2 regions of the Nonomuraea sp. NPDC050022 genome follow, and region 2 is predicted to be linked to the other one. Evidence: riboswitches for the same ligand, from Rfam matches in the RefSeq annotation. Region 2 holds a riboswitch; the other holds the start of a gene.
The links. A riboswitch is a leader RNA that binds a small molecule or an ion and turns the genes downstream of it on or off. The one in region 2 is predicted to bind glycine.
Positions count from the first base shown of each region.

Region 1: another riboswitch for glycine. It lies ahead of gcvT (glycine cleavage system aminomethyltransferase GcvT); the one in region 2 lies ahead of gcvP (aminomethyl-transferring glycine dehydrogenase).

Region 1 covers NZ_JBITKE010000001.1:1,294,052-1,301,273, reverse strand. The annotation lists gene ACIBO2_RS05670 (3-oxoacyl-ACP reductase) at 1-764, shown strand, start outside; gene ACIBO2_RS05665 (gamma-glutamyl-gamma-aminobutyrate hydrolase family protein) at 825-1,514, shown strand; glycine riboswitch at 1,607-1,704, shown strand; gene gcvT (glycine cleavage system aminomethyltransferase GcvT) at 1,835-2,935, shown strand; gene gcvH (glycine cleavage system protein GcvH) at 2,932-3,321, shown strand; gene ACIBO2_RS05650 (L-serine ammonia-lyase) at 3,374-4,750, shown strand; gene ACIBO2_RS05645 (SDR family NAD(P)-dependent oxidoreductase) at 4,847-5,719, shown strand; gene ACIBO2_RS05640 (MerR family transcriptional regulator) at 5,730-6,266, shown strand; gene ACIBO2_RS05635 (hypothetical protein) at 6,252-6,770, opposite strand; gene ACIBO2_RS05630 (DUF6286 domain-containing protein) at 6,829-7,222, opposite strand, start outside.
Region 2 covers NZ_JBITKE010000007.1:472,410-479,631, reverse strand. The annotation lists gene ACIBO2_RS31270 (IS200/IS605 family accessory protein TnpB-related protein) at 1-818, shown strand, start outside; gene ACIBO2_RS31265 (helix-turn-helix transcriptional regulator) at 805-1,695, shown strand; gene ACIBO2_RS31260 (tetratricopeptide repeat protein) at 1,859-2,659, opposite strand; gene gcvP (aminomethyl-transferring glycine dehydrogenase) at 2,954-5,791, opposite strand; glycine riboswitch at 5,948-6,040, opposite strand; gene ACIBO2_RS31250 (MerR family transcriptional regulator) at 6,074-6,694, opposite strand; gene ACIBO2_RS31245 (bifunctional nuclease family protein) at 6,843-7,222, opposite strand, start outside.

The sequences.
Region 1 (7,222 bases), on a different contig from region 2:
TGCAGCGTTTGCACAACCGCGTCGCCGTGATCACCGGCGCGGGCGGCGGCATCGGCCTGGCCACCGCGCGGCGGTTCGCCGAAGAGGGTGCCAAGGTGGTCTGCGCCGACGTCGACGAGGAGGCGGGCACCAAGGCCGCCGCCGAGGTGGGCGGGCTCTTCGTCAAGGTCGATGTGACCAGCGAGGACGACGTCGTCCGGATGTTCCGGACGGCGTTCGACACCTATGGCTCCGTCGACATCGCCTTCAACAACGCGGGCATCTCGCCGCCCGAGGACGACTCGATCCTGGAGACCGGCATCGAGGCGTGGCGGCGGGTGCAGGAGGTGAACCTGACGAGCGTCTACCTGTGCTGCAAGCACGCGATCCCGTATATGCGACGGCAGGGCAAGGGCTCGATCATCAACACCGCGTCGTTCGTGGCGGTGATGGGGTCGGCGACGTCGCAGATCTCCTACACGGCCTCGAAGGGCGGGGTGCTCGCGATGTCGCGCGAGCTCGGCGTCCAGTTCGCGCGTGAGGGGATCCGGGTGAACGCGCTGTGCCCGGGGCCGGTCAACACGCCGCTGCTGAAGGAGCTGTTCGCGAAGGACCCCGAGCGGGCCGCTCGGCGCCTGGTGCACGTGCCGGTGGGGCGCTTCGCCGAGGCGTCGGAGATCGCGGCGGCGGTGGCGTTCCTGGCCAGCGACGACGCCTCTTTCATCACGGGCTCGGAGTTCCTCGTCGACGGCGGCATCTCGGGCGCCTACGTCACGCCTCTTTAGGAGCACGTCACGCCTCTTTAGGAAGGGACCTTTAGGAAGGGACCTTAAGGAAGGGAAGTTGTGGAACGACCCGTCATCGGGATCACGTCCTATGTCGAGCCTGCCCGCTACACCGTGTGGGAGCTGCCCGTCGCCCTGCTGCCGTACATGTACGTGGAGCAGGTGGTCCGGGCCGGCGGACAGCCGGTGATCCTGCCGCCCGCCGGGTCGCCCGCCCGACTGGTGGCGCGGTTGGACGGGTTGATCCTGGCCGGTGGTGGTGACGTCTCGCCCGAGCGGTACGGCCAGGAGCCGCACGACCAGACCGGCTACATCCGGAAATTTCGGGACACGGCGGAGTTCGCGGTGATCGAGGCGGCTCTTGAGGCCGACCTGCCCTATCTCGGGATCTGCCGGGGTATGCAGGTGCTCAACGTCGTGCTCGGCGGGACCCTGCACCAGCATCTGCCCGATGTGGTGGGACACACCGGGCACTCCCCCGCACCCGGCGAGTTCGGCCACCTGCCCGTCCGGCCCGTGGCGGGGACTCTCGTCGGCAAGGCGCTCGGCGCCGAGCCGGCGACCGTGCCGCACTACCACCACCAGGCCATCGACCGGCTCGCCCCCAGCCTGACCGTGTCCGCCGTGGCGGACGACGGCACGATCGAGGCGGTGGAGCTGGACTACAGGACGTTCGCCATGGCCGTGCAGTGGCATCCGGAGGCGGCGAAGGACTGCGCGCTGTTCGAGGCGCTCGTCGCCGCCTGCTGAACCGCCCCCGGTACAGCCCTTTTGGCCCCAAGCGGCCGGATCCGCACGCGACAACTCCCCCATAACAGCACTAGGCTTGCGGACATCACCGTCGAAACCGTGCGGGAGAGCGTCCTGGCATCCGGCCAGGTCCCCTGAAGGAGCAAGCCCTCCCCGCGAACCTCTCAAGGCAAAGGACCGCACGGACGAGGTGTCCTCTGGAAAGCAGGCCTGGCGGCCTCGCCGAAGGTGAAAGTCCGGCAAATTACGGGCGAAGCTCTCAGGCACCCATGACAGAGGGGGAGGATGTCTGGCATCCGATCCTGCCCTGAGGTGCGCATATGTCACGTCCTACACCGCTCCGAGACGTCCACGAGAGCCTCGGCGCGACATTGACCGATTTCGCCGGGTGGCTGATGCCGCTCCGCTACGGCAGCGAGTCCGCCGAGCACAACGCGGTGCGCCAGGCGGCCGGGCTGTTCGATCTCTCCCACATGGGCGAGATCTTCGTGACCGGGCCTCAGGCGGGCCAGGCGCTCGACTACGCGCTGGTGGGACACCTGTCGGCGCTCGCGCCCGGCCGGGCCCGCTACACCATGATCGTGAACGAGCATGGCGGGGTGCTGGACGACCTGATCGTCTACCGGCTCGGGGACGAGGAGTTCGGCGATGAAGAGTTCATGGTGGTGGCTAACGCCTCCAACTATGAAAAAGTCGGGGAAGAGCTGAAAAATCGCGCCAAGTCGTACAACGCGGTGGTCGAGGATCGCTCGGAGCAGTACGCGCTGATCGCCGTGCAGGGGCCGCGCGCGCAGGAGATCCTCGCCACGCTCACCGACGCCGACCTCGCCGGGCTGAAGTACTACGCGGGCCTGCCCGGTCTGGTCGACGGGCGGCAGGCGCTCATCGCGCGTACCGGCTACACGGGTGAGGACGGGTTCGAGCTGTTCGTGGCCAACCAGGACGCCGTGCCGCTCTGGCACGCGCTGACCGAGGCCGGCCGGCCGTACGGGCTGCGAGCGGCGGGTCTGTCCAGCCGTGACACGCTCAGGCTCGAAGCGGGCATGCCGCTGTACGGCAACGAGCTCGGCGTCGAGCTGACCCCGTTCGACGCGGGGCTGGGCAGAGTGGTGAAATTCGACAAGCCGGGCGACTTCGTCGGCAGGTCGGCGCTGGAGGCGGTCAAGGACACGCCGCCGCGGCGCCGGCTCGTCGGACTGGTCGCGCGGGGTCGCCGGGTGCCGCGCCACGGATACCCGGTGACCAAGGACGGCGCCGTCGTCGGCGAGGTCACCAGCGGGGCACCCTCCCAGACCCTGGGTAAGCCCATCGCCATGGCCTACGTCGACAATGGGGCCGACGCAGGTCTGGCCGTGGACATCCGGGGCAGCCATGAACCTATGGACCTCATTGAGCTGCCCTTTTACAGGAGGAACAAGTGAGCAACATCCCAGACGAGCTGAGCTACACCAAGGAGCACGAGTGGGTGGCCGGGCTCGACGACGGCATCACCGTGACCATCGGCATCACGGCCTACGCGGCCGAGGCGCTGGGTGATGTCGTCTTCGTGCAGCTTCCTGAGGTCGGCTCGACCGTCGAGGCGGGCGACTCCATCGGTGAGGTCGAGTCGACCAAGTCGGTGAGCGAGATCTACACCCCCGTCGGCGGCGAGATCGTCGAGGTCAACCAGGCCGTCGTGGACGATCCGTCGCTGGCCAACAGCGACTCCTACGGCGATGGCTGGATGTTCCGCGTGCGCGTGGAAGGCGACCCCGAGGACCTGCTCACCGCCGAGGAGTATTCGGCGCTCACCTCAGGCGAGTCCTGACCCACCCGCCGGGGTCCTGACGGGCCCCGGCCCTTCTGAAGGGCGCCCATCAATGGCGATCAGCGTCTTCGACCTGTTCAAGATCGGCATCGGCCCGTCGAGCTCGCACACCGGCGGTCCCATGGCCGCCGCGCACCGGTTCGCCCGCGGTCTGCACGACGACGACCTGCTCGCGCGTACGGCCCGCGTCGAGGCGATCCTGTACGGCTCGCTCGGCCTGACCGGCAAGGGCCACGGCAGTGACAAGGCCGTCCTGCTGGGGCTGTCGGGCGAGAAGCCCGAGCTGGTCGACGTGGACTCCATCGACGCGCGCCTGGCCGCGATGCGCGAGTCCGGCACGGTCCGGCTCTACGGCACGCGCGAGATCCCCTTCGTCGTGGGCGAGGACCTCGTCTTCGAGCGCAAGATCTCCCTGCCCGAGCACCCGAACGGCATGCGCTTCACCGCCTTCTCCGAATCGGGCGAGAAGCTGCGGGAGAAGGTCTACTTCTCGGTCGGCGGCGGCTTCGTGGTGGACGAGCAGGCCACCGGCGCCGATCGCATCAAGCCCGACGACACCGTTCTGCCCTACCCCTTCACGACCGGGGATGAGCTGCTCAAGCACTGCTCCAACACGGGCCTGTCCATCTCCGCGCTGATGCTGGAGAACGAGCAGGCGTTCGGCCGCTCCGCCGCCGAGATCCGCGCGCAGATCCTGCACCTGTGGCGGGTCATGTGCGAGTGCGTCGAACGCGGCATCGCCAAGGAGGGCGTGCTGCCGGGCGGCCTCAAGGTCAAGCGCCGCGCGAACCGCCTGCACCGCCGCCTGCAGACCGAGTCGCCGAAGACCGACCCGCTGCACGCCATGGACTGGGTGTCGCTGTTCGCGCTGGCGGTCAACGAGGAGAACGCCGCGGGCGGCCGCATCGTCACCGCCCCCACGAACGGCGCCGCGGGCATCATCCCCGCCGTCCTGACCTATTACTCCCGCTTCATCCCGCACGCCGACGACGACGGCATCGTCCGCTTCTTCCTCACCGCGGCGGCCATCGGCGTCCTGTTCAAGGAGAACGCCTCGATCTCGGGCGCCGAGGTCGGCTGCCAGGGCGAGGTCGGCTCGGCCTGCTCCATGGCCGCCGCGGGCCTCACGGAGGTCCTGGGCGGCACGCCCGAGCAGGTGGAGAACGCGGCGGAGATCGGCATCGAACACAACCTGGGCCTGACCTGCGACCCGGTCGGCGGCCTGGTCCAGATCCCGTGCATCGAGCGCAACGCGGTGGCCTCCATCAAGGCCATCGCCGCGGCCCGCATCGCCCTGCGCGGCGACGGCCAGCACTTCGTCGCCCTGGACCGGGCCATCAAGACGATGCGTGACACGGGACGGGACATGCTGGACAAGTACAAGGAGACCTCGCGCGGCGGCCTCGCGGTCAACGTCATCGAGTGCTGACCCGGGCGCGCTCTGGTTCGAGCGCGCTCGCGTTCGTGTGCTCGCGTTAAAAGCGGGTTTGCGTTCGAGTGCGCTCAAAGCCATAGCGTCGCCGACATGACGACACAGACACAGACACAGACCTGGATCATCACCGGCGCGTCCCGCGGACTCGGGCGCGCACTCGCGGAGGCGGCGCTCGCGGCGGGCGACCACGTGGTGGCGGCGGTACGCCGGCCCGAGAGCGTGGCCGACCTGAAGGCCGCGTACCCGGACGCCTGCCTGATCGCCACGTTCGACGTCCGGGACACCACCGCCGCCGCGGACCTCGTACAGAAGACCCTCGACCACTTCGGGCAGCTCGACGTGCTCGTCAACAACGCGGGCCGGGGCATGGTCGGCGCGGTCGAGGAGATCGGCGACGCGCAGTTGCGTGAGCTGATGGACCTGCACTTGTTCGGCCCGGCCGCGCTCGTCCGCGCGGCGCTGCCCGCGATGCACGCGCGGGGCACCGGCACGATCGTGCAGATGAGCAGCCAGGGTGGGCGGATGTCCTTCCCCGGCGTGTCGGCGTACTCCGCGTCGAAGTTCGCCCTCGAAGGCTGGTCCGAGGCCCTGGCCGGGGAGGTCGCGCCGCTCGGGATCCGCGTGATGATCGTCGAGCCCAGCCGGTTCAGGACCGACTTCCACGCCAACGACGTGCTGGAGTTCGTCGAGGAGTCCGAGACCTACCGTGAGCTGCTCGCCAACGTCCGGGCGGACATGGCCGGGGCCGACGGCCTCCAGGAGGGCGACCCGGCGCGGGCGGCCGAGATCATCGTGTCCCTCGCGCACAGTGACGAGGTGCCGCTGCGGCTGCCGCTCGGGCGCGAGGCGGTCGAGCGCATCTCGGGCGCGTACCGGCGCGGCCTGGACGAGGTCGAGCGGTGGGCCGAGACCTCGCGCAGCGCCGACTTCGAGGGTGTCCCAGTCGCGGTACGCCCGATTTAAGCTGGTTGTCATGGCCACCGACGAACTGATGACCAGGGCGCTCGACACGCTCGGGGACGACGGCCCGCTGTCGGTCGAGGCGATCCACCGCCTCACCGACCTGGCCGACGTACCCGAGTCGATGACGATCGCCGAGCTCGCCGACCTGCTCGACATCTCGCCCCACACGCTGCGCTACTACGAGCGGGCCGGGCTGGTCGAGGTGGCCCGCGACGGCAACGGTCATCGCGTCTACGACGCCCAGGCGGTGCGGCGCCTGGTGTTCCTCACCCGGATGCGGCTGTCCGGCATGCCGATGCGCGACCTGCAGCACTACATCTCGCTCGTCGACGCCGGGCAGCACACCACACCCGAGCGGCTCGACCTGCTGATCGAGCATCGCGACACCATCCGCCGCCGGATCCGTGAGCTGACCCTCTCCCTCACGGCCGTCGAGTACAAGATCACCACATATGGGGGCTCGACCGGACCGGACGTTCAGACCTTCGACACCGACCGCGCCGCGGTGCCGTACGAGCCGCCGCGCCGGGCACTACCGGCGGACTGAGGGACACCGTCGGACGTGGACCCGGACCACGGTGCCGACCTCGTCATCGCGGACCTCTCGGCGGATCCGGCTGACGATCTCCCGGTCCAGTTTGTGGACCACCGCGCCGACGTCGGCCGAGGCGGGGCAGCAGAGCGAGATGCGCAGGCGGGCGGCGTCCCCGACCACGCGGGCGCTGACCCCGGTGAGACCCTCCACGTCCTTCAGGCCGATGCAGAGCATGGCCGTGCCCGTGCCGCTGCGGGTGCCGCGGCGGCCCCACCCGAGGCAGAGCAGCAGCCAGCGGAACGTCACCAACGCCAGCACCAGCATGACCAGCGCCACCAGCCACAAGGCCCAGGTCTGGTCGGCGATGGTCTGGGCGGTCTGGTCCGGCAGCACCTTGGCGCGCGGTGACAGGCCCGGCAGCTTGTCCTTGCCGCGCAGCCAGGCGTAGCCGCCCAGGAGCAGCAGCAGCCCGCCGACCACGGCCAGGCCGATCCGGTTGCCCGCGTACTGCCGCATCACAGCCCCCTCCGGTTGCCCACGTACCGCCGCCTCCGGTTGCCTACGTACGGCCGCATCACAGCCCTCTCCGGCGCAGCCGTACGACGACCTCGCCCGCGGCCAGGGTGCCCACGCCCGCCAACCGGTCACCGACCGCGGTGCCGACCTGTTTGAGCATCGAACCGGAGCTCTCCGGGCCGGTGATGACCACGACCTCGATCGTGCGCCTGCGCAGCCGTACCCGCGCTCGTTGCACGCCGTCGACTTCCTGGGCGACGGCCCGCAGCGTACGGCGGAGGCCGGCCCGGGTGATGCCGATGACGATCAGCGGGTCGGACGTCTCGACCGGCACGAGCCTGCACCGGCCGGGTACGGCGGCCAGCAGCAACATCACGACCCCCACGGCCATGGTCACCACGGCGGGCAGGGACAACTGCGCCCAGGCGCGATGGGCCGCGAGGTCGAGGAGG
Region 2 (7,222 bases):
CCCCCGACGGCCAAGTTTCGATCAAACTCCCGGCCCCGCTGGCTCACCTGGCCAACGCCGCCCATAGCCGCTACGTGCTGTCGGCGCGGGTGCGTTTCGCGCACCGCGGCCAGGAGTGGGCCGACCGCATCGAGGCCAACCAGGCCGTCGCCTGCCGCATCCACCTGGACATCCACCCAGGTGGGGCCCGCAACCGGCGAGACAGCGGCCGCTGGTATCTGACCGCCTCCTGGCAGCATCAACCGACCCCGACCATCCCGCTCCAGGCGGCGCTCGCCGGCGGGGTGATCGGGATAGACACCAACGCCGACCATCTCGCCGCCTGGCGGCTGGACGTGCACGGCAATCCGATCGGCGACCCGCGCCATTTCGGCTACGACCTGTCCGGCGCCGCCAGTCACCGCGACGCCCAGGTCCGGCACGCCATCACCCGACTGCTGCACTGGGCCCGGGAGTGCGGGGTGCACGCCATCGCGGTGGAAGACCTCGACTTCGCCGCGGAGAAGACCCGCGAAAAGCACGGCCGCAACAAGCGGTTCCGGCGGCTCATCTCCGGCATGCCCACCGGCAAGCTGAAAGCCCGGCTCACTTCCATGGCCGAAGGCGCCGGTATCGCGATCATCGCGGTGGATCCCGCCTACACCTCCCGGTGGGGAGCCCAGCACTGGCAGCGCCCGCTGACCAGCGGGACTCGCAAGGCCAGCCGCCATGACGCCGCCGCCGTGGCCATCGCACGACGCGCCCAGCAGTACCCGATCCGGCGACGGACGGCACCGCCCCCGCACGAGGCCGTACGGTCGAGGTGTGGACAATCGTGACGAGGTCCGCGAGTTCCTCACCTCGCGGCGAGCTAAGATCACCCCGGAGCAGGCCGGCCTGATCGCCGGATCCCGGCGGCGCGTCCCCGGTCTGCGCCGCGGTGAGGTCGCGGCCCTGGCCGACCTGAGCGCCGAGTACTACGCCAAGCTCGAACGAGGCAACCTCGCCGGCGCCTCCGCGGCGGTGCTCGAAGCCCTCGCCCGCGCCCTGCGGCTCGACGACGCCGAGCGCGCCCACCTCCTGCACCTGGCCCAGACCGCCGACGGCTCGGACGTCCTGACCCGCCCCCGGCGCCGCGCCGCCCGGCCGCAGACGCTCCATCGCAGCCTGCAGTGGACGCTGGACGCGATCACCGCCGGACCCGCCTTCGTGCAGAACAGCCGTATGGACGTGCTCGCCGTCAACCAGTTCGCCCGCGCGTTCTTCGCCGACCTGTACGCCTCCCCGGCCAATCAGGAGAACCTGGCCCGGTTCGCGTTCCTCGACCCGGCCTCGCGCCGCTTCTACCCGGACTGGGGTCCCTTCGCGGACATGTGCGTGGCCATGCTGCGCACCGAAGCCGGCCGCAACCCCCACGACAAAGAGCTCCACGACCTCGTCGGCGAACTGTCGACCCGCAGCGATGAGTTCCGCACCCGCTGGGGCGCGCACAACGTCCGCCGGCACGGCACCGGAACCAAACGCTTCGACCACGCCATCGTCGGAAAGCTCACCCTCGCCTTCGAGGGCTTGCAGATGGTCGCCGACCCCAGTCTCACCCTCACCATCTACACCGCCGAACCCGGCTCACCCTCCGAAGAGGGCCTGCGCCTGCTCGCCTCCTGGGCGGCGACTCAGGAAGCCCAGCCCCACACGGAGCCGTTGGCGGCGGACTGACCGGTCCGTGGCGAGGTGGTCGGCGAGGGGGACTTCACCGACCGCGTAGCACCGGCGGATGGAGCGGCAGGCGGGCGCGGGCGTCCTGAAGGCGCTCGCGGGGCGGGTAGGTCGGTCAGGTGTCGCGGGCGTCCTGGAGCCGCTCGCGAGGCGGGGAGGTCGGTCAGGTGTCGCGGTCGTAGCGCAGGCGCACCTCCGCGGCCAGCGTCTCGTCCTCGTGCTCCAGCCCGTACGTCCAGACGCGGCCCGCGTCGTCGACGCGGCCACGCAGCGGCAGGGTCCTGGCCAGCAGCTCGATGGCCAGCCCGCTCGTCGGCGCGTCACCGCCGTCCTCCACCGCCCCCGCGAACTCAGCGCAGGCGAGCTCCAGGTGCGCGATGCCGAGCTGCACCCGCAGCCGGGCCACCTCGTCCTGGGGGGCCACCTCGAGCGCCTCCAGCAGCACCTCGGCCGCCTCCCCCGGCTCGCCTCGCTCCAGCAGCAGCTCGGCCAGTTGCTGCGCGGCGTGCGCGCCCACGTCGTCCGGCCCGGCGGCGGCCAGCGCGGCCCGCAGCTCGTTCTCCGCCTCGTCGTAGTCGCCGGCCAGCACGGCCAGCCGGGCCAGGGCGAGACGCGCCAGCGGGAGGTAGGCGGCGGTGCCGACGCCCAGGACCGCCTGCCACGCCCCCCTGGCCTGCTCGGCGCGGCCCTCGCGCTCGAAGCCCTGCGCGAGGTGACAGGCCGCCTGAGCGGCGAACTCCGGATGCCCGGTGGCCAGCGCGACCCGGGCGGCCGCTCGGGCTCCCTCCGGGTCGCCCCGCTCGTCGAGCACCACGGCCAGGCCCACGGCGGCCTGCGCCCGGTCGGGCTCCTCGGGGTCGGCGGCCAGCTCGCTGAGTATGGCCGCCGCGCCGTCGAGGTCACCGTGCTCGGCCAGGCGGCGAGCGGTGTCGAGAGGCGGGACCTGCAGCTCTGAGAACGTCAAGAGAGCTCCTTAGGCGACGGTCGGACAGAGCCTAACGAGTTCCGGTGATCATGTCTTCTCACTGGCCACGTTCAGCCTGGGTGGCGGGAAAAAATCCCGGAAAACGGACGTAGCCCTCCCCGTCCGAGCACAGCGGACGGAGAGGGCCACGGTTACGCGGTGGAGAGGGCCACGGTCCCGCGAACGCGACGTGCGGGTCAGTCCCGGACACAACAGCCGGATCAGTCGCGAATGCGACAGCCAGCTCAGTTACGGACGTAGCGCCCGGAGCTATCGCGGACGCGACAAGCCAGGTCAGTCCTCGTAGGCCTCCAGCGGCGGGCACGAGCAGACCAGGTTGCGGTCGCCGTAAGCCTGGTCGATGCGCCGCACCGGCACCCAGTACTTGCCCTCCCGCAGCGACGGCAGCGGGTAGACCGCCTCGGTACGGCTGTAGGGATGGGCCCACTCGTCGGCCGCGACGGCCTCGGCGGTGTGCGGGGCGTTGCGCAGCGGGTTGTCGGCCCGGTCGTAGGCGCCCGAGGCGACCCGCGCGATCTCGCCCCTGATGGCCACCATCGCGTCCACGAACCGGTCGAGTTCGGCCAGGTCCTCGCTCTCGGTCGGCTCGATCATCAGCGTGCCGGCGACCGGGAAGGACATGGTCGGGGCGTGGAAGCCGTAGTCGATGAGCCGCTTGGCCACGTCGTCGACCGTGACGCCGGTCTCCTTGGTGATCTGCCGCAGGTCGACGATGCACTCGTGGGCCACCAGGCCGCCGCGCCCGGTGTAGAGCACCGGGTAGTGCGGGGCCAGCCGCCGGGCGAGGTAGTTGGCCGACAGGATCGCCTGCTCGGTGGCCGCGGCCAGGCCGTCGCCGCCCATCATCCTGACGTACGCCCAGGAGATCGGCAGGATGCCCGCCGAGCCGTACGGGGCCGCCGAGACCGCGCCGACCGGTGAGCCGGGGCGCAGCGGGTGGCCCGGCAGGTAGGCGGCCAGGTGGCCGCGGACCGCGACCGGGCCGACGCCGGGGCCGCCGCCGCCGTGCGGGATGCAGAAGGTCTTGTGCAGGTTGAGGTGGGAGACGTCGGCGCCGAACTCACCCGGCTTGGCCAGCCCGACCAGGGCGTTGAGGTTGGCCCCGTCGACGTAGACCTGGCCGCCCGCGTCGTGCACCTTGGCGCAGACCTCGGTGATCGTCTCCTCGAAGACACCGTGCGTCGAGGGGTAGGTGAGCATGATCGCGGCCAGCGCGTCGCGGTGCTTGTCGATCTTGGCGTCGAGGTCGGCCAGGTCCACGTTGCCCTCGGTGTCGCAGGCCACGACCACGACGCGCATACCGGCCATGACGGCGCTGGCCGCGTTCGTGCCGTGCGCGGAGGAGGGGATGAGGCAGATGTCGCGGTGCTCGTCGCCGTGGTCGTGGTGGTAGGCCCGGATCGCGAGCAGCCCGGCGAACTCCCCCTGGGACCCGGCGTTCGGCTGGATGGAGACCGCGTCGTAGCCGGTCACCTCGGCCAGCCACTCCTCCAGGGTCTCGATGAGGTGGCGGTAGCCCGCGGCCTGCCCGACTGGCGCGAAGGGGTGGATCCCGGCGAACTCCGGCCAGGTGATGGGCTCCATCTCGGTGGTGGCGTTGAGCTTCATCGTGCAGGAGCCGAGCGGGATCATGGACCGGTCGAGGGCGATGTCCTTGTCCTGGAGCCTGCGCAGGTAGCGCAGCATCGCGGTCTCGGAGTGGTGACTGTGGAAGACGGGGTGGGTGAGGTAGCCGGACTCCCGCGTCAGCGCGGCGGGCAGCGTGTCCAGCCCATCGTCGGCGAGGAGGCCGGCCACCGGCCCGCTGACGCCGAAGGCGGCGGCGACCTGCTCGAGGTCGGCCGCGGTGGTCTTCTCGTCGCAGGCGACGGAGACGTGGTCGGCGTCGGCCTGCCACACGTTGACGCCGCGCTCGGCGGCCTGCCGGACGACCTCGGCGGCCCGGCCGGGCACCCTGGCCAGCACGGTGTCGAAGAACTCCCGGTGTACGACCTCGACGCCGCCGCGGCGCAGGCACTCGGCCAGCGCGGCGGCGTGCCGGTGCACGCGGCCGGCGATGCGGCGCAGCCCCTCGGGTCCGTGGTAGACGGCGTACATGCCGGCGATGACGGCCAGCAGGACCTGCGCGGTGCAGATGTTGCTGGTGGCCTTCTCCCGCCTGATGTGCTGCTCACGGGTCTGCAGGGCCAGCCGGTAGGCGGGCGCGCCGTCGGCGTCGACGGAGACGCCCACGAGGCGGCCGGGCATCTGCCGCTGCAGTCCTTCGCGTACGGACATGTAGGCGGCGTGCGGCCCGCCGAAGCCGAACGGCACGCCGAAGCGCTGCGAGGAGCCGATCGCGATGTCGGCGCCGAGCTCGCCCGGCGCGGTGACCAGGGTCAGCGCGAGCAGGTCTGCGGCGGCGACGACCAGCGCGCCCGCGGCGTGCGCCCGCTCGGCCACGGCGCGGAAGTCGCGCAGCCGGCCGGAGGCGCCCGGGTATTGGACGAGTACGCCGAAGCACTCGGGCAGCTCGCCGTCGAGCGTGTCCTCGACCAGCGTGATGCCCAGCGGCTCGGCGCGGGTGGCCAGCACCGCCTTGGTCTGGGGCAACGCGTCGGCGTCGACGACGAACACGTCGCTCTTGGACTTGCCCGCGCGCCTGGCCAGTGTCATCGCCTCGGCGGCGGCCGTGCTCTCGTCGAGCAGGGAGGCGCCGGCGACGTCGAGCCCGGTCAGGTCGGAGACGACGGTCTGGAAGTTGAGCAGCGCCTCCAGGCGGCCCTGCGAGATCTCCGGCTGGTAGGGGGTGTAGGCGGTGTACCAGCCCGGGTTCTCCAGCAGGTTGCGGCGGATCACCGCCGGGGTGATCGTGTCGTGGTAGCCCAGGCCGATCATCGAGGTGAGCACCCGGTTGCGGTCCGCGATGGCCCGCAGTTCGGCGATGACCTCGGTCTCACTGGCCGCGGCGGGCAGCGCGAGGCGGTCCTTGATCCTGATGGACTCGGGGACGGCCACCGCCACCAGGTCGGCCACGGACTCGAAACCCACGGCCTCGAGCATGCGCTGCTGCTCGGATTCGGACGGGCCGATGTGCCGGGTCGAGAACGGCGGAGCTGACAGATCGGTCATGGAAGGTGCCTCCCGAGGGCTATGGAGACCGGCGCCTGGGCGCGGGCGAGTGCCGGATCTCCCCCTCTGTCATGGCGACCTGAGAGCTTCACCCCCATGAGGGCTTGCACCGTCGGTGAGGCGCGCCTGGCGGGCGTGCCTGCTTTCCAGAGTTGCCTACCCCGAGCGGTACGGGTGCCTGAGAGATTCCGGGGAGGGTTGCTCCTTCGGCGCCCCGAGACCAGCCCGGGACTCTCCCGCAGGGGGTCGTCAGCCTTGCGCTCTAAGGTTACTACCGGATTGCTACCCTATGCGGCGCGACCGTCGCCGCTGGGCCAGCTCGTCAGCGGGGTGGTCGGCCGGGACGCTGTCCTCGACCGCCGCCCTTTCCCCCGGCAGCTCCGCGAGGGAGCCCTCGACCTCGCGCCAGACCCGGCCGAGCGCGATGCCGAACACGCCCTGACCGCCCTGGAGCAGATCGATCACCTCGTCGGCCGAGGTGCACTCGTAGACGCTGACGCCGTCGCTCATGAGCGTGATCTGCGCGAGGTCGCCGACCCCGCGGTCACGCAGGTGTTGTACGGCCGTACGGATCTGCTGGAGGGAGACTCCGGTGTCGAGGAGCCGCTTGACGACCTTGAGCACCAGGATGTCGCGGAAGCTGTAGAGCCGTTGGGAGCCCGAGCCGTGCGCGGCTCTTATCGTCGGCTGGACCAGCTCCGTGCGCGCCCAGTAGTCGAGCTGCCGGTAGGTGATGCCGGCCGCCGCGCACGCCGTCGGGCCGCGGTATCCGATGTCACTCGGCAGTGTCGTGGGCTGCTCGTCGAAGAGCAGGCCCTGCTCTCCGGCACGCTGCCGCGCACTCTCACGCCGCACCGGATCTTCCTGGCCGGCCGTCTTTCCCTCGCCGCTGCTGACCGCCACGCGGACCTCCGGCTTTCTCTCATCCCATGGCCTGATCTGGGGGTTCGTAAAAGCGCGGCCATGGGTTTCACTTGCACCGTAGGACCGTGACCATGCGCAGTCAACGATCCCGCTCGGCGCGTCGTGAAGCGTAAATGCACTGAAATACCTACCCCGCCCGGCCAAAGTCCTCGGGGGTGATCGTGTCAAGGAACTCCCTGAACTTCTCCACCTCGTCCTCTTGGTCGTCGGGGATGATCACCCCGGCTTCCTGGACGACCTCCTCACTGGCGAAGATTCGTGCTCCGGTGCGCAAGGCGAGCGCGATCGAGTCGGAGGGCCGCGCGCTCACCTCGACGCCGTTGGAGAACACCAGGTCGGCGAAGAAGATACCGTCACGCAGGGCGACGATGTTGACCGCGCGCAGGCCCACGCCAAGAGCGCTCAGCACGTCCCTGAACAGGTCGTGCGTCAGTGGCCGGGCTGGAGGCTCCTCCGCTTGGGCCAGAGCGATGGCCGTGGCTTCGGTCATCCCAATCCAAATCGGCA